2 regions of the Algoriphagus aurantiacus genome follow, and region 1 is predicted to be linked to the other one. Evidence: riboswitches for the same ligand, from Rfam matches in the RefSeq annotation. Region 1 holds a riboswitch; the other holds the start of a gene.
What was found. Region 1 has a riboswitch for cobalamin ahead of SYJ56_RS23115 (TonB-dependent receptor). Riboswitches for the same ligand answer to the same signal wherever they lie in the genome.
Positions count from the first base shown of each region.

Region 2: another riboswitch for cobalamin. It lies ahead of metE (5-methyltetrahydropteroyltriglutamate--homocysteine S-methyltransferase); the one in region 1 lies ahead of SYJ56_RS23115 (TonB-dependent receptor).

Region 1 is NZ_JAXRUT010000034.1:28,320-37,335, forward strand. It holds gene SYJ56_RS23090 (ABC transporter ATP-binding protein) at 184-879, opposite strand; gene SYJ56_RS23095 (DUF5687 family protein) at 876-2,360, opposite strand; gene SYJ56_RS23100 (ABC transporter ATP-binding protein) at 2,616-3,587, opposite strand; gene SYJ56_RS23105 (iron ABC transporter permease) at 3,591-4,622, opposite strand; gene SYJ56_RS23110 (ABC transporter substrate-binding protein) at 4,698-5,882, opposite strand; cobalamin riboswitch at 5,982-6,196, shown strand; gene SYJ56_RS23115 (TonB-dependent receptor) at 6,310-8,166, shown strand; gene SYJ56_RS23120 (hypothetical protein) at 8,163-8,288, shown strand; gene SYJ56_RS23125 (YncE family protein) at 8,293-9,016, shown strand, end outside.
Region 2 is NZ_JAXRUT010000001.1:171,942-180,957, reverse strand. It holds gene SYJ56_RS00755 (vWA domain-containing protein) at 1-424, shown strand, start outside; gene SYJ56_RS00750 (P-loop NTPase family protein) at 430-1,953, shown strand; gene SYJ56_RS00745 (GxxExxY protein) at 2,037-2,414, opposite strand; gene SYJ56_RS00740 (DUF1304 domain-containing protein) at 2,516-2,878, opposite strand; gene SYJ56_RS00735 (methyltransferase RsmF C-terminal domain-like protein) at 3,038-4,414, shown strand; cobalamin riboswitch at 4,636-4,833, shown strand; gene metE (5-methyltetrahydropteroyltriglutamate--homocysteine S-methyltransferase) at 5,022-7,349, shown strand; gene SYJ56_RS00725 (avidin-fold protein) at 7,484-7,846, opposite strand; gene SYJ56_RS00720 (M1 family metallopeptidase) at 7,952-9,016, shown strand, end outside.

The sequences.
Region 1 (9,016 bases):
ACATGTTCATATTTTTCATAAAAATGGACACATATCGATTATATGTCCATTTGCTGAACACATATTGGCTATATGTCCAGATTTCAATAAATTCTGGACACGTATGCAAAACCTGTCCAGAAAAATCCATCTATTACCAATCATGTTCATTTTATATCAAAAGATGAACATGATCTCCAAGGCTCAGCCAGTAAAATAAGCATCCAGTTCAGCCAACATTGCGGATTTGTCTTTCAGGTCATTGATAATTTTTCCCTTCTCAAGCAAGACAATTCGATCACAGATCTCCGCCACATGATTTAAGTCATGGCTGGATATCAAAAAAGTAACCTGGGAAGCCTCCTTTTCCTGAAGGATCAATTTCTTCAATCGGATCTGAGAACTGGGATCCAAGTTCTCGAATGGCTCATCCAGAAAAACTACCTCAGGATTTCCCATCAAAGCAGCTGCTATTCCCACTTTCTTCAGATTACCCTTTGATAGATCACGGATATATTTCTTTTTCCCCACGATCTCATCATTGAACAGCTCTGTAAACTTGCTCAGATGAAGTTGCAAATCAGCCTCCGATAGGCCATAGATCTTGCGAAGTGTATGAAAATATTCATCGGCAGTCAAATAAGACAAGAGCATATGCTCGTCCAAATAAGCTCCTGTGGTGGCCTTCCAGTCTTCAGATTTACTTACATCCTTGGAATCAATCTCCACCTTTCCTTGCGAGGCTCTCACAAGATCAAGCATAATCCTAAACAAGGTCGTTTTTCCAGCGCCATTATTCCCCACCAATCCAAAGCACTCCGACTTGGGAATGGTTAGATTGGCCACATCGAGGACAACGACTTCTTTATATTGTTTTTTTAGATCAGTAACTTGAATCATAACTCTTGGCGGAATGAAGATGAAATTTCGTATCGGTTTTTTAAAACCCTATTGATATTAATCATGGAAAGCTGATTAAAGAATAAAATCCCTATAACTCCTATGATACCTAATGCTGCCAATCCAGCATAGAAATTGAAAATCATAGCAAAAGGCAAATAAACTACGTATGGAGCAACCATCATTGGGATAATCATAAGGAACTGAGCAGCCCCCACTCCCTCGTAGTTAAACATTGCACCTTTATTTAAATCCATAGGTTTTGGCTTCCAAAGAGCCAAATAAATAATCAGATGGATCATTATTCCAGCATTAAACAGAAAAGTAGCCAAGTGAATCAGTAAGAATGACCAACCAAAATAGACATAGGGAATTGATAACAAAAAGCATAATAAGGAGATGGATAACAGCAAAAGGTATTTGCCCCTTACTAAATTTTTTACCCCATCTTTTCGACTAAGGAAAAAGTCAAAATATCCAGAATTCCAGCTTAAGAAAAGCTGCCCATACTGAATCATGAAAATTCCTGTAATAAAGATTCCTACGAAAATAAAAATATTTTGCATTGGCCCAGATTGATAGTCTGGATTATCATAGAAAATGGTCCCATACAGTAAGAAAAAGGCACTCAGCATTAGAAAAGTTCTACTCTTTTTGTGACGAATGATCAGCTTCCATTCTAAGTTTGCAAGCTCGCCAGCCATTCCAAATCTCGAAAAGAACCCTACCGATTGATTGACAAAACGTGCTTCTTCTTCTTTCCCCAAATCTTCCAAGTAAGCATTGTTCAGATAATAGGAGAATGCCAGATAATACCCTACCAGACAAACGACCAGCATTACAGCCAAAGGAAGATAACTACTCATGGCAAGTGTGAAAAATGGAGCCACCAGTTCCCCCAGATTAAACCAGCCCATGTAGGTAGAACCACCGCCCAAAAGAAGGACAATAAATACAATCACCACACCTATCAGACTGTCCTCAAAACGCTGTTTGAACCAAAGCATTAACCAATGCAAGGACCAACTGATAAACACCACCGTTCCTAGCCAAGATACTGCGCCTGAAACTCCGTACTCAACAGAAATCCCAGTAAATGCAAAAGGTGTAAAAAGCACCAAAGTAATAATACTTAATGGAGAGAAAAATGATCTTCCCAGTAGCATATGCATGATTTTTTTCTTCGAAATCGGCAGATGCAAGAGACTTTCCAGCTCAATAACAGGAAGCTGTTGAAGAAAATATCTATACATGAATTCCACCAAAAAGAAGAAAATCAAACCTGAATTGAGCACCTGAATAGGATCTTGTCCCTCTGCAAGTGCTTCCAGAATTCTGCTTAGAAAAATCCCTGCCATCAAAAGATATCCTAAAAGCATAATTGCTAAAAATCCCAGAAAAATAGCTACCATCACACTTTTAGCAAATGCCGTGGATCGGAAACTCTTTAGGAATTCCAAGCGGATCAGTTCAAATAACATACAATCTCAAAATAATTAGATGTTTAAATTTCAACTCAAAATATAGGAAAAAGATAGTTCAATCTTGATCCAAGGGTTGATTAAAACATGTAGAACACTAAAATATACGCCATTCTTTTCTCCCGATCCAATTACTAACAACGGTAGAAACATCGCTATTGAAATCCCTGATTGTCCACTCTATGCTTCTATCGTTGTGGATTGATTAATTGGAGGACTTTAAAACTTAGAGGTCAAAAAGAAAGGAATTAACATTTACATATGTGACAAAAAATCCAAGAAATCTTCTAAATCCAAGAATTTTTTGTCAGCGTATTTTATTGAAAATGGAATACTGCTCACTTCAATTAATTCGGGGAAATCCTTAATTCGCGCTTTTTCAAGTGCTTTTCGAACCAGCGAGGTTAAAGCAGAATCACCAATAATTTCCCATCTTCCAGAGCCCTGCTTACGCTCTATCCTACCCTTTTCCACGCTGAATTGGAATTTCTTTCCTGGCAATAACTGATTGATTTCTCCAGAAATCACCAAATCTTCGGGTAACCCTGAGACAAGTGGCGTACTACAATTCATCAACCAAAACCTATCTGCTGTTTCTAAGGCAATCTCCAAATCATGTGTTACCACAAGAATTGACTTTCCTTGGCTTTTTGAAATATCCTGGAGTAGGTGCATGATTTCATACCTATTCACCAGATCCAAATGAGCTGTCGGTTCATCCAACACCATCACCTTTCCATCTTGAGCAAGTGCTCTCGCGATCAACGCTTTTTGCCGCTGTCCATCACTTATTTCGGAAAGTCTCTCCTCACGCAAATATTCTATTTTCGTAGCCGAAAGTGCATTTTGAATAACTTCACGATCACTATCTGCTAGCTTCCCAGTCCAGTTTGTATGCGGAATCCTACCCATCGCAACCAATTGTCCGACTGTCATATTTGCAGGTAAAAATGGTTCTGTCAACACTACAGAAAGTTCTTTGGCCAGCGCCTCATTAGAATAGCTGGAAATAGATTTTTCATTTAGCAAAACTTCTCCTACGAATGGTTTCAATTGTCCCAAAATCGCCTTGACTAAAGTTGATTTCCCTACCCCATTTGGGCCCAGCAAACAGGTCAGTTCACCAGTCAAAAGCTTAAAATTCAATCCACTCAGAACTTCCTTCCGAACTTTGCCTTTGCTGTAGCCAAGACTGAGATTTTTACCTATAATTGATGTACCCTTCATAACCTAAAATTCCTTACTGAAGTTTTTGCGCAGCACCAAGCTGATCACAATCGGAGCTCCCACCAATGATGTCACCGCATTGATCGGTAGTGTCTGAGCTGATCCTGGAAGTTGGCCAACAGCATCGCAAAGGAGTAGTAAACTCGCACCCAACAGCGCTGAAGCGGGGAAAAGAATCCGGTGATCTGAAGTTTTCCAAACCATCCTGGCCAAGTGCGGAACAGCAATCCCAATAAATGCAATTGGTCCACAAAAGGCCGTAACACTCCCAGCCAATAAGCCTGTACTGATAATCATTAACCAACGCAAACGATCAGGATTTATCCCCATGCTTTTCGCGTAGCTCTCACCTAAAAGCATCCCATTGTAGGATTTTATAGAAGCGACAACTGGAATGATTCCAATAAAAATAACGAGACCTAAAATCCAAACCTGATCCCAAACCAAGCCTCCCAAACTCCCCATAGACCACATGGTAAATAGCTTCAACGCTTCCGCGCCGGAGAAATATGACAAAACGGAAATAATCGCCGAAACAGCTGATCCAAACATCAATCCTATGATCAAAAGCGTCATACTGTCTTTGACTTTCCACGCTGCCAAACTCACCGTGAGTAGCACTAAACTTGCTCCTAAGGTCCCAGCAATCGCAATTGCCCAAGGGTTAATTGCTCCTCCAAAAGTGGTCAAACCAAACGCTGACCCAGCCAACATTAAAATCGCAACTCCCAACCCAGCACCGGAACTAATTCCTAGCACAAACGGTCCTGCAAGTGGATTTCTGAAAAAAGTTTGCATCTGAAGTCCACTGATGCTTAGTCCAATTCCCGCCAAGATTGCGACCAGAGCTTTCGGAAATCTGTAGTTTAGAATAATCTGTTCCCTCGAAGCCTTTGTCCACTCACCAGTAAAAATCCCGGACAGGATTTCACTTGGAGAAATAGATACGGAACCCAAACTCACATTGAGCAAAAAACTCAAAACCAGCACAATCAGCGCTGCAAAAAGAAGAAGAATTGAGCTATTTTGTTTCATGTGTTTATAACTTTCTTTCATTTGTCACATAGCCTGTCCCGAACTCGATTCGGGAGAATCTCGCAAGAACATTAATCATCTCTCTGTGTTGTCTTCAATATGCTCGATTTCATTGAGTTGCTGATAAAAATACAACTCATAGTCTGGAAGCAAAGCCGGATGAAGAATTTTGATTAGATCTTTCAAAATCAAATCAGGTCGCATATAGCCCAGCTCAAAATACTCCAGTCCACCAGCTCTCCCCCGTTTTTGAGTGTACGAAAACACATTTCCAGACTGATAAGCTTTAAATGCTTTGTATCGTGGTTCTGAATTTCCCATGGTCTGTAAGTCTGGAAAATCAGCAGAACCAATCCAAAAATCAGCCTCCAGTGAATTTTCCAGCACAAACTCATAATTAAATTGGGCACTGCCTGTTCCTTTCTGGTTAGAGAAAATATAGTTTCCGCCAGCATTTTCAAGGATCTTTGCTCCCCAGCTTTCGCTTCCGGGAGCATACCAAATATCCTGATAAAGCACACCACTCAGCACCGTAGGACGAAGGGAATCGATAATAGAATCACCCAATTTCTCAGCCTCCAAATAATCATTTTCAACCCTATTAAACACAGCGTTAGCTTCCTCAAAATTTCCCAGAAGTACTCCTGTAAACTTGATCCACTCAGCTCTGCCGAGCGGATGCTGCTCCACATATTCCCCATTAATTACCGCAGGAATCTTGGCTTGGTCCAGCAAATCGAGATATTTCAGATCATCTCCCAGGGTAGAAATCATAATCCAATCAGGGGACATATCAATGACCATTTCTGTATTTGCCGAAGGCCCCGCACCCAAATCCTCTACTTTTCCATCATCAATTTGCGCCCATGTTTTCCCAGAAGAAATTAAATTCAGATTGGGGAAACCAATCAATTTGTCTGTCTCATTTAGCATGTCCAAATGAGGAATATGAGTGGTCGAAGTCAGGATAATTTTTTCCACAGGAAGTTGGATAATTGCATCAAAATCTCCCACAGGTTTTTCAGCATTTTCTTCCAATACCAAATAGGTAAAAATCCTATCCGCTCCTGACCAAGCCTGAGTAACTTCCATCACCCAAAAATTATTTCCTCGTGAAATTGTAAATCCAGAAGCATAACTTAATTCTATTTTTTCAAGTTCTTTTACCCCCTCTCCTTTCTGATCATTACACGCTGTAAAAGAATAGGTTACCATCAAAAAAACTGAAGTAATAAAGAGCCTAAATCGTTGGTTTTTCACAGAAATTCTTTGAGATATTGAATTCCAAAATAAGCTCTGGTTTTGGCCACTTCCAAAATTTGTCTGCAAACAGATTTTTTTTCTAAGTTTTCCCGATCTACTTTTGCAGCCGAAATAGGTTCCCAATCTCGCATCAGAGCTCTTGGGATTAAAAGGGAATTTGGTGAAATACCAAAGCTGTCCCCGCAACTGTAAGCCGAGCGGATTTTTCCGCAAATGATTTGTCAACAATGCCATTGTTCCGAAAAGAATTCGGGATGAGAAGGCGGCAAATTAAGGCGAGCCAGGAGACCTGCCGATTTCTGTTGATTCTGTGCTTTCGGAGGAAAAGCAATGAAGAAAGTACCTGAGCCGATTGATCGGCTTCGATCCCTTCTTCCCATTTCTCTTTAAGCCCGAATCGGATTTATAACTAATTCGATCAGGGATGTTTTTGCTTGTATGGGCATTTTCTTTAGTGGCTAATAGCCCAATTCAGGACACAGTCAAATTGGCTGAAGTAGAAGTCTATGCCCCTGAATTGGATCGATTTGCCCAAGGGCAAAAAGTAATCAACTGGACAAAAAAGGACTTGGAGGCTTACCAAGGCCGTTCTCTGGGCGACATCCTTCAGGAGCAATCACCGGTTTTTGTGCGGCAATACGGGGCTGGAATGATCGCATCTCCCTCCTTTCGTGGCACTTCCGCAGGCCATACGGCCGTATTCTGGAATGGTCTTCCGATCAACAGCCCTTCACTTGGACAAAGCGATTTGTCCATTTTGCCTATTTCCTCCGTCGATCAGGTTAGTGTACAGTTCGGAAATGCCGGAGCACTTTTTGGAAATGAAGCCATAGGCGGAAGTGTTCATCTAGGCACTAATTCTGAATTTGGAAAAGGGTTTCAGGCAGGGATTTCACAGCAGATTGGCAGCTTTGGTCTATTCAACACCAGTGGATTTGCAGGATTTTCATCGAAAAATTTCATCAGCAAAACCAAAATCTACCGGGAATTCTCCAAGAATAACTTCCCCTATACAGACCTGGGGCAATTCGGCACTCCTGAAGTGAAAGAAGGCCATGCCCAAGTAGAGCAAATCGGAATTGTTCAGGATTTGGCATGGAATCTCAGCGTAGCCAACCAGCTTAAAACCGCTTTCTGGTGGAATAAAACCAATCGGGAAGTCCAGCCAGTGATGGGCTCACACACTACAGATACGCAACTAGATGAGGCTTTTCGGGCAGTGATTGATTTTTTCCATTTTGAAAAAAAGTCGATGTGGAATCTGAAAACAGGACTTGTCCGAAACGAGCAACTCTTCAATGCCAGCCAAAACAACAGCACGCAATATTTTCTGGGGGGAGACTGGGATCAGGAGATTTCAAAAAAATGGATCTCAAAACTAGGTGCGAGATATACACTGACAAAAGGAGATCTGAGCACCTATCAGGCGGATGATAAACGTATCGAATTGTATCAAAGCACGAAATTCTCAGCTACGGAACAACTCTCTTTTGCTTTAAACCTCCGTCAATTAGTTTACTCAGGCACTTTCGCGCCGTTCACGCCGAATCTCGGGATGGACTGGGATATCTGGTCTACAGAAACTAAAAACATACAGCTGAAAACTTCCCTAGGAAAAGGATTTAAAGTCCCAACCCTAAATGATCGCTTTTGGAATCCTGGAGGAAACCCCGACTTGCTTCCGGAGGAAAGTCTTAGCGGAGAAGTCGGCTTAACTTGGAGCGGTAAAGGAAAAATCAATTGGGCTCAAGGGTTAACTTATTACCAAATGTCAGTGGACAACTGGATCATTTGGCTCCCTAAAGGAAGCTTCTGGACTCCTGAAAATATCAAGAAAGTCAGGAATCAGGGTATAGAATATCAAGGGAATTTAGCAGGCAACTTTCTCTCATGGGATTGGGAATTGACTACTTCTTACACCTACTCCAAAGCCGTGACCACGAAAGGCACAGACGAAAAAGATCAGTCTGTAGGAAAGCAACTGCCCTACACACCGCAGCATCAAGCCAATGGAAAAGTGCTAGTTAGAAAATCAGGTTTCAATACCTCCATAGGAACCTATTTCGTGGGAGAAAGATCCGTCACTGCTGATAATCCCCGCATGATGCCTTCATTTCAACTCTTCAATTTTGGACTAGGCTATGATAGACTTGAGCTTGCAAAAGTTCACTTTCCTGTAAGTTTTCAAATCAACAATATCCTCGACACCGACTATCAAGTGCTCTATCTTAGAGCTATGCCTGGAAGATCTTATCAATTCAATTTATCCATACTATTATGAAATCGAGGATAACGATAACGTCACACGAAGGGATGATTATCAACTATGCGAGAATTTCCCGAATCGATCCCGATAACTATCGGGACGGGACAGGCTATCTCACCTTAAAAAATCAATTATAAACAGATGAAATTAAAACAACTACTCTGGGCATCCGCCTTACTCTCTATCTCTTTTGCCTGCTCTGACAGTGGAGAAGAAAAACCTTTGGGCAAGTACAACAATGGCATTCTGATCATGAACGAAGGCAGCTTCGGAACCAATGACGGTGAAGTATATCACCTGAACCCAAACACTGAAGAACTCCTTCCTAATATTTTCGAAGCTGAGAATCTTCGCCCATTCGCAGGCTTGCTAGAGGATATGGTACTTGAAGGTAACAGGTTGTATTTGGTCGCCAACTCAGGCAAAGTAGAAATCGTTGATCCGGCTAATTTCAAAAGCATGGGAGCCGTGGCTGCTGAATTGGACCAACCAAGGTCTCTTGCCGTGAATGGAAGTAAACTTTTTATCAGTGATTATGGTCCTTATGATGAAAATTATGGTACGCCGGATTCCTATGTAGCGATGGTGAATGGCCTTGATGGCGGAGTAGTTTCTAATAAAATTGAGGTTTCCAACAAGCCTGAAGATCTTTTCTCTTACGGAAACTTTATTATCGTTGCCGGCTCTGAGGAAAACAAAATCGAAATCATTGATGTGACTCAAGAAGCTGTAATATCTACACTCGACTTAGATGCTTCTCCCCGTCAGTTTTATGAGGAAGACGGACTGCTATGGATATATGCGGTGGCAGCAGATGAGGTAAAATTCTATACTTTAAACCTAAGCAACCTGACTTTAGGAACTA
Region 2 (9,016 bases), on a different contig from region 1:
AAATGATGCTTGGCAGATTGAGATTAAGGATTTGCCGTACTTGCAAGTTGGGCCATATCATACCAATACAGTTGCCGGATTAGAATTGGCGATGGATTTACTTCGAAGAAGAAAGAACCCAAACAAGCAGATTTTCATGATTACTGATGGTAAACCAACTTGTCTGAAAGTGGGGATCAAATATTACAAAAACGCTTTTGGGATTGATAGTAAAATCCTCAGCGAGACGCTGAAACTTGCTGCGCAATGCCGAAAATTGAAAATCCCGGTGACTACATTTATGATTGCTTCGGATCCGTATCTGAAGGAGTTTGTGAAGGAATTCACCAAAGTAAATAACGGGAATGCCTATTACAGTAGCCTGAAGGGGCTTGGCGACCTGATTTTTGAAGATTATAGACGAAATAGAACGAAACGCTTTTAAGCAATATGGACTACCAAAAACTGACACCAAAAGAACTCACGCAGATAAAAACCCTAGGTCAACTCAAAGCTGCCGGCTACCAGCCAAAATCCATCAAAGAAGAACTTCGTGACAACTTGATTTTAAAGATCAAGCGAAAAGAAAATGTATTTGAAGGAATTTGGGGATACGAGGACACGGTGATTCCAGACATTGAGCGGGCGATTCTTTCCAGACACAATATCAATTTGCTGGGCCTCAGAGGTCAGGCAAAAACGCGGATTGCCAGAATGATGACTCATCTTCTTGATGAATATGTTCCGGTAGTATTTGGTTCGGAATTGAATGATGATCCCTTGCAGCCTTTGACCTCTTTTGCGAAGGATTTGATTGAAGAAAAAGGTGATCATACACCAATCATTTGGTGGCACAGGGATGATCGCTACACTGAGAAGTTAGCTACGCCGGATGTATCAGTGGCCGATTTGATCGGGGATGTGGATCCGATCAAGGCGGCTACGATGAAGCTGAGTTATAATGATGAGCGGGTAATTCATTATGGATTGGTGCCAAGGTCGCATCGCTCCATTTTTGTGATCAATGAATTACCTGATTTACAGGCTAGAATTCAAGTTGCGCTATTCAATATTTTGCAAGAAGGAGACATTCAGATACGGGGATTCAAATTGAGATTGCCACTGGATATTCAGTTTGTCTTTACTGCAAACCCCGAAGATTATACTAACCGCGGTAGTATAGTTACCCCGCTTAAAGATCGAATTGAAAGCCAGATCATAACACACTATCCTAAATCCATTGGGATCGGCAGAAAAATTACTGCTCAGGAAGCCAAGCTGAAAGGAAGACCAGTAGACAATATTTATGTGCCGGAATTGATGAAGGACTTGATTGAGCAAATTGCAATCGAAGCCAGGGGATCCGAATATGTAGATGAGAAAAGTGGGGTTTCTGCTAGATTGACGATTTCGGCATATGAGAATTTGATCTCAGCGGCTGAGCGTCGAATGTATATGAATGGTGAAAGCGATACCATAGTCCGTATCGCTGATCTGATCGGAGTAATCCCTGCAATCACCGGAAAAGTGGAGTTGGTCTACGAAGGAGAGCAGGAAGGTGCAGGTCTGGTAGCTTACAATCTGATCGGTAAAGCCATTCGTACGCAGTTTGTAAACTATTTCCCGTCGCCCGAACAGAAGAAAAAAGAAAAGCAGGGAAACCCCTATGTGTTGCCTTTGGCTTGGTTTGGTGAGGGAAATGAGCTGGATATTCTAGCTTCTCAGGGAGACAAAGACTATAAATCTGCACTGCATTCCGTTCCGGGATTGGAAGACGTGGTGACGCAACTGGTGAAAAATCTCCCTGAAAATGAGAAGGAGTTTTTTATGGAATTTGCGCTTCATGGGTTGGCAGAATTCTCCCAACTCAGCAAAAAAGTACTGGATACAGGTTTACAGTTTAAGGATTTGTTTAGCTCCATGTTTGATATGAGGCCGAGTGATGAAGATGGTTTCGAGGAGGATGATTTGTAGGGTTGATCACCGCAGAGGCGCAGAGGGCGCAGAATTTAATTACCATAACTTTGCGCCTTTTGTGTTAGTGAAACTGGATCTTTTTACAATTTATTGGCAACTCTTTTTACTCCATCGATCAATTTGATGGAATTGAAGTTGATCAGTAATCCAAGTTTAATTTCCATGAGCTTTAAATATGTCAGCAATTGAGCTTTGTGAATAGCTGCCAATTCAGATACGGTCTTGACTTCTATAATAACTTTTTCCTCAACTAGAATGTTCAGTCTATAGCATACATCGAGCTTAATTCCTTTATACAAAACAGGAACAGGAACTTGAGTTTGAATAGTTAAGCCGATCTGAGACAATTCAAAAGCTAAGCATTTTTCGTAGCTGCTTTCCAATAAACCAGGACCAAGTTGTTTATGAACCTCAATTGCAGCACCTATAATTTTGGAAGAAATTTCATTTTCGATCATGATAAAAAATTATAAAACTTTTATAAATAAAGAGTTATGAAATTAAGATGTTTTGGAAAAATCTCTTAGCTCTCTTGCGTTCTCCGTTCCTCTGCGGTAAATCACTTCAAATGCACCAAAATCAACGCTATTAGCGCCGGTAATCCCTGAATCCAGAAGATTTTTTTACTTGCCGTCAAGGCTCCGAAAATGCCGGCGACAAGCACACAGCCCAAAAAGAAAATAGCAACATACGTGGACCAATGTTGATCTTCAATCAGTAGTGACCAGATCAATCCAGCAACCAAGAACCCATTGTATAAGCCTTGATTGGCAGCCAAACCTTTGGTTTTAGGAAATAATTCAGCGGGTAGTTGTTTGAAAGTTTTTCTGCCGATAGTTTCCCAAGCAAACATTTCGAAGTAGAGAAAATAAAGATGGAGAGCGGCAATCGTACCAATCAGAATATCAGCAAGTAGTTCCATAATGTCAAATTTTCTGAATAAGATAAGCATTAGTATTCAGTGTACAGTCTCAGTAGCCAGAACTTTGAATAAATCAGATTAGATCAAATCCCAATTAATCCGGTTGGTTTAATCTATTACTGGGACTGATCACTGCAAGCTGATCACTATCTTTGCTTTATGCCAGAAACCAATCTTCCTACCGACTTCGAGTCTCAGATGCTCGAATTACTCGGTATAGCCGAATTTGAGCAATTTAAAAAAGCAATCAACAACCCTTCCCGCACTTCCATAAGGTTAAATTCAGCGAAAACTTTTTCTATATCCTGGCCGAAATCTCCAATTCTATGGTCAAAAAGCGGATTTTTCTTGGATGAACGACCTTCTTTCACTCTTGATCCTGCCATTCATGCAGGTGCATACTATGTGCAGGAAGCCTCATCTATTTTTATAGAGCATATCCTGAATACTCTTGAAATACCAAAGGGAGTTTACCTTGATTTGGCGGCTGCCCCTGGTGGAAAATCTACCTTGCTCTCTGGATATTTGGGAGATGAAGGCATGCTGGTTGCCAATGAAGTTATACAGCCGAGAGCCCAGATTCTAAAGGAAAACATCATCAAATGGGGACTTGGGAACACCGTGGTGACCAACAACGATCCAGAGCATTTTGAACCGTTGGAAGGATTTTTTGATCTGGTTTTGGTGGACGCTCCATGTTCTGGAGAAGGGATGTTTCGTAAGGATCCTCAGGCAAGGGAAGAATGGTCTATTGACAATGTACAACTTTGCTCCGCCCGGCAGAAGCGTATTATGGATAAGGCTGGTGCATTGGTGAAAGCAGATGGTTTTTTGGTGTACAGCACTTGTACTTTCAATGAACAGGAAAATGAGGATATGATCAGGTTTTTAACTGAAGAGTTTTCCTACGAGCCTGTTCGAATTCCGCTAGATGCGAGTTGGAATATCAAGGAAACTGAGGTAGAAGCTGAAGGGAAAACTTATTATGGATATCGCTTTTTTCCTCATTTGGTGGAAGGAGAAGGGTTTTTTATCACGGCTTTGAAGAGATCATCAGAAGCATACATCCAAGAGCCGAAGCGGGTGAAAGACTTCAAGCACCCTTACTTGAAGGAAGTCTGGAATAGAGAATCCTCCGATCTGGATGAAGAATTAGGATTTGATGGCAGTGGGAAATACTATACGCTGAATGATTCTTATTTCAGGATTTCAAAAGACTGGAACTTGCATTTTCAGAAGGTTTCGCAGCATTTGAGTTTGAAATATTTTGGCGTGGAGCTGGGTAAAAAGCAGAAAAATGACTGGATTCCAACTCATGAATGGGCCGTCTCAGTTTTACCTAAAAACAATTTTCCGACACATGAACTTTCGGAAAGAGAAGCAATTGAATTTCTTAGAAAAAATGACTTCGAAGTTGGTGATCTGCCGATCGGCTGGGTGTTGATAACTTACAAAAATTTACCACTCGGTTGGATCAAAAACCTCGGCAACCGTGTGAATAACTATTATCCAAAGGAATGGAGAATTAGGATGTGATTTTAGTGAGTAGCTAGTAGCTAGTATTTGGTATCAAGTATCAAGACTTTTTCAGAACATCAGATGAAACTTAGTTTCTGGGATAAGATCACCTCAGGCATCTATCACCGATCATCTGACTACCTATAATGTGCTAGCCATATTGTTGGAGAATCATCAAACAAAAATTTCATTCAATAAAATTCACTACTTTCACCACTGAAATAGTTCTTAACTTTATTTCTTAATCAACCGGAAGGGGTTTTACTTAGCTGTAGATTAATAGGGAATCGTGTGAAAATCACGAACTGTCGCGCAACTGTAAGTAGCACACCAAAGACGATCATCCTCGCATGTCCACTGTAGCCAACACAAAGGAGACGGGAAGGACGATGAAAGTCGCTACGAGTCAGGAGACCTGCCTATTCCGTTTTGACGATGCTTCCGCGAAATGAGGCCTTTTAGTCAAGTTTGATACGTTTTCTTATAGTACTGTTTTCTGTGTCATGCGGCTCAGACTTAACCTGCTATGCGCGTATTTCACTTTTCCGATTGCCCAATTCTCCTGCATGGTGAAATCTAGCCAAAGAGCTTTTAACTAATTATTCATCATTAACAGTTAAAAGAGATGCAAACGCATAATCTTGGCTATCCGCGAATTGGTAGCCACCGAGAACTCAAAAAAGCCTGTGAACAGTATTGGTCAGGCAAAATCGCGCTTTCTGACCTGCTCTCTGCAGGAGAAAGTATCCGCAAGGACAATTGGATTCTTCAAAAGAATTCAGGAATTGATTTGATTCCTTCCAATGATTTTTCCTTCTATGACCAAGTCTTGGATATGTCCCTCATGGTCGGCGCCATTCCGGAGCGCTATCATGAGGTGATTTTGCAAAAAGGTGGAAATGAACTGGACTTGTATTTTGCGATGGCTCGTGGTTATCAGCAAAATGGTTTGGACATCACTGCCATGGAAATGACCAAATGGTTTGATACCAATTACCATTACATTGTTCCTGAGTTTACCAAAAATCAGGAGTTTAAACTCTTCTCCACCAAAGTCATCAAGGAATTTTCCGAGGCAAAACAACTTGGAATTTTGACCAAGCCTATTCTGATAGGACCGGTTTCTTATCTGCTTTTGGGTAAAGAAAAAGAGGAAGGTTTTGAGCGGATTGATCTGATCAAAAACCTGCTTCCTGTTTACTTGGAAATATTGAAAAAGCTTGATGCACTTCATGTAGAATATGTGCAGTTTGACGAGCCATTTTTGGCAATGGATCTTACAGAAAAGGAGAAAAAAGCATTTTCTTATGTCTATGAGGAGATAAAAAAAGCTTATCCTTCTCTCAAAATTATCCTTGCCAATTATTTCGACTGCTTCGGAGAAAATCTCGAAATAGCACTTTCACTTCCTGTTCATACCCTACACTTGGATTTGGTACGTTGCCCGTCACAACTGGATGATATTTTGGATTCGGGGAAATTGAAAGCCAATGTCAACTTGTCTTTGGGAGTAGTAGACGGTAGAAATATATGGAAGAATGACTTTCAAAAATCCTTTTCGCTGATCGATAAAGTTGTTCACAGAATCGGTGCAGGCCGTGTTTGGATAGCGCCTTCTTGTTCGTTGATCCATTCTCCATGTGATTTGGATTTGGAGACAAATGAAACAACTCTTCCGGATGAAGTAAAGCAATGGTTGGCTTTTGCAAAGCAGAAAATCGCAGAGGTAGTGACCTTGAAAAAGTTGGTAGAAAACGATAAAGATTTAGAGGTTTTGGAGAGTTTTTCACTAAATGTGGTAGCAATCGCCAGCAGAAAATCCTCAACTCTGATCCACAATACAGAAGTGAAAGATCGGGTGAATTTGATCTCTGAAGCTGATGATCAGCGCAAAAGTGGGTTTTCTATTCGCCAAGCCAAGCAAAAAGCAGCATTAAATCTCCCACTTTTTCCCACTACTACGATTGGCTCTTTTCCGCAGACTAAAGAAGTACGGTCTTGGAGAGCGAGATTTAAGAATGGCGACTTGACCAAAGAAGCCTACGAAAAATTGCTTGAAGAAGAGACCAAGGAGTCAATCATCTGGCAGGAGGAGATAGGCATGGACGTGCTCGTTCACGGGGAGTTTGAGCGTAATGATATGGTCGAGTATTTTGGCGAGCAATTGGCTGGGTTTGCTTTTACCAAGTTTGGCTGGGTGCAGAGCTATGGCAGTAGATGCGTGAAGCCACCGATTATTTATGGAGACGTGTACAGACCTGAGCCGATGACGGTGCGTTGGTCAGCTTTTGCGCAGTCACTTACCGACAAGCCTGTAAAAGGAATGCTCACAGGGCCGGTGACGATTTTGCAATGGAGCTTTGTGCGTAATGATCAGCCTAGGTCTCAAACATGTACACAGATTGCTTTGGCTATCCGTGACGAAGTAGTGGATTTAGAGAAGGCTGGAATAGGTGTAATCCAGATCGATGAGCCTGCCATCAGAGAAGGGCTTCCACTTCGCAAAGCTGACTGGCAGACATATTTGGAATGGGCGGTTCGTGCATTTAGGATTTCCGCCAGCGGTGTGAAAGACGAAACGCAGATACACACACACATGTGCTATTCAGAGTTCAATGACATCATTCAGAACATTGCTGACATGGATGCGGATGTGATTACAATAGAATGCTCCAGATCCCAGATGGAGTTGTTGGATGCTTTTGCAGAGTTTAACTATCCAAATGAAATCGGCCCGGGAGTATATGATATTCACTCACCAAGGGTGCCGTCTAAAGCCGAAATGATTGCATTAATGGAGAAAGCAAAAGCGGTAATCCCGGCAGCAAATCTATGGGTAAACCCGGATTGTGGCTTGAAAACCCGCCACTGGGAAGAAACCAGAAAAGCGCTGATCGAAATGGTGGCTGCTGCGAAGAAACTGCGCGAAGCGGTGACTGAGCCAGTGAGCTAAGAATAAGTTGCCTGGCGGATTAAGATTCCGTTGGGCGTTTTTTCCCTAAGCTATGACCGCTGTGAACACGGAGGATTTTGCAGAGAACGCTGGTTAACAATTCGTCTTCGGTTATCGGTCTTCCTACTTATGAATCAAATCTCCTCAATAACAGACTCTCCTTTTGAACGATCACCCGAAGTCCATTCCCAAGTTTCATGGAGGCGAATTTTCCCGTTTTCCAAGATTTCAGGCTTAGATAGGCAAATTCCCGTCATCAATTCCCCTTTGTTATTCACTTGATGATAGCGCATGTTGATGTTTCCGGACTCGTCCACCAAACCGATTAGATGCCCTTTTAGGATTTTTCCGCCTTCATATTCCGCAGTCAGAATTTTCGTATCCTGTTGATAGCGAAAAATAGTCTCTACAGAAGTTTCTCCATTTTCGGTGTTCTGAACGGCGCGGAAAGAACGGTTATTATAATTGATCAGCGTCGATTCATCTGGTTTTTTCATGAGTTGAAGTTATTCTTTTGACTAAAATTAAGTCCTTTCGTGGAAAATTATGGCTTTTCAATTAATCCTTCCCAGTATCTTGTAACATCAAATTCCAAATTCCCTATGAGAATTCTTCTTTTAAGTTTTTGTCTAATCTTTTGTCTTAGTGCCCAAGCCCAAATGTTTCCTCATGGAGAGAAATTCACAAGACAGGACACTCTTCGTGGAACAATTACTCCCGAGCGGGCTTGGTGGGACTTGCAGTATTATCATTTGGAAGTAAAAGTAGATCCTGGAACCAAGTCGCTTTCGGGTAAAAACACCGTCCGATACAAAGTATTGGAGCCGCTGAAACGTATGCAAATCGATTTACAAGCGCCAATGCAGCTGACGAAAGCTGAGCAGAATGGAGATGAACTGGATATAGCACACGATGGGAATGCACATTTTATCACATTAAAAGCAGCGCAAAATGTGGGAGAAGAAAAAGAAGTGGTTTTGACTTTTTCTGGTACACCAGTTGAAGCGATTCGTCCACCTTGGGATGGTGGATTGACTTGGAAAAAGGATAGTAATGGCTTGCCTTTCATTGCAAATTCCAATCAGGGAATCGGCGCGAGTATCTGGTGGCCAAATAAGGATCATGGCTATGATGAGCCTGATCAAGGCGTATTGATCAGCGTTACTGTCCCTGAAAACCTAATGGATGTCTCCAATGGACGATTGATCGGAACAGATCATGATAAAGTTGCCAAGACCAAAACCTATCATTGGGAAGTGAAAAATCCGATCAACAATTACGGGATCAATATTAACGTAGGTGATTATGTTTACTTCGGTGAAAAATACGCTGGAGAGAAGGGAGAATTGGATATGGATTATTATGTGCTTCGGGAGAATTTGAATAAAGCCAAAAAGCAATTTAAAGATGCAAAGAGAATGATGGAAGCCTTTGAGCATTGGTTTGGCCCATATCCATTCTATGAGGATAGCTACAAACTGGTCGAAGCACCTTACTTGGGCATGGAGCACCAGAGCTCAGTGACTTATGGTAATGAATATGAAAATGGATATTTGGGCCGTGATCTGAGCGGCACGGGTTGGGGATTGAAATTTGATTTTATCATCATCCACGAGTCGGGTCATGAGTGGTTTGCCAATAATATCACCTACCGTGATGTTGCAGAT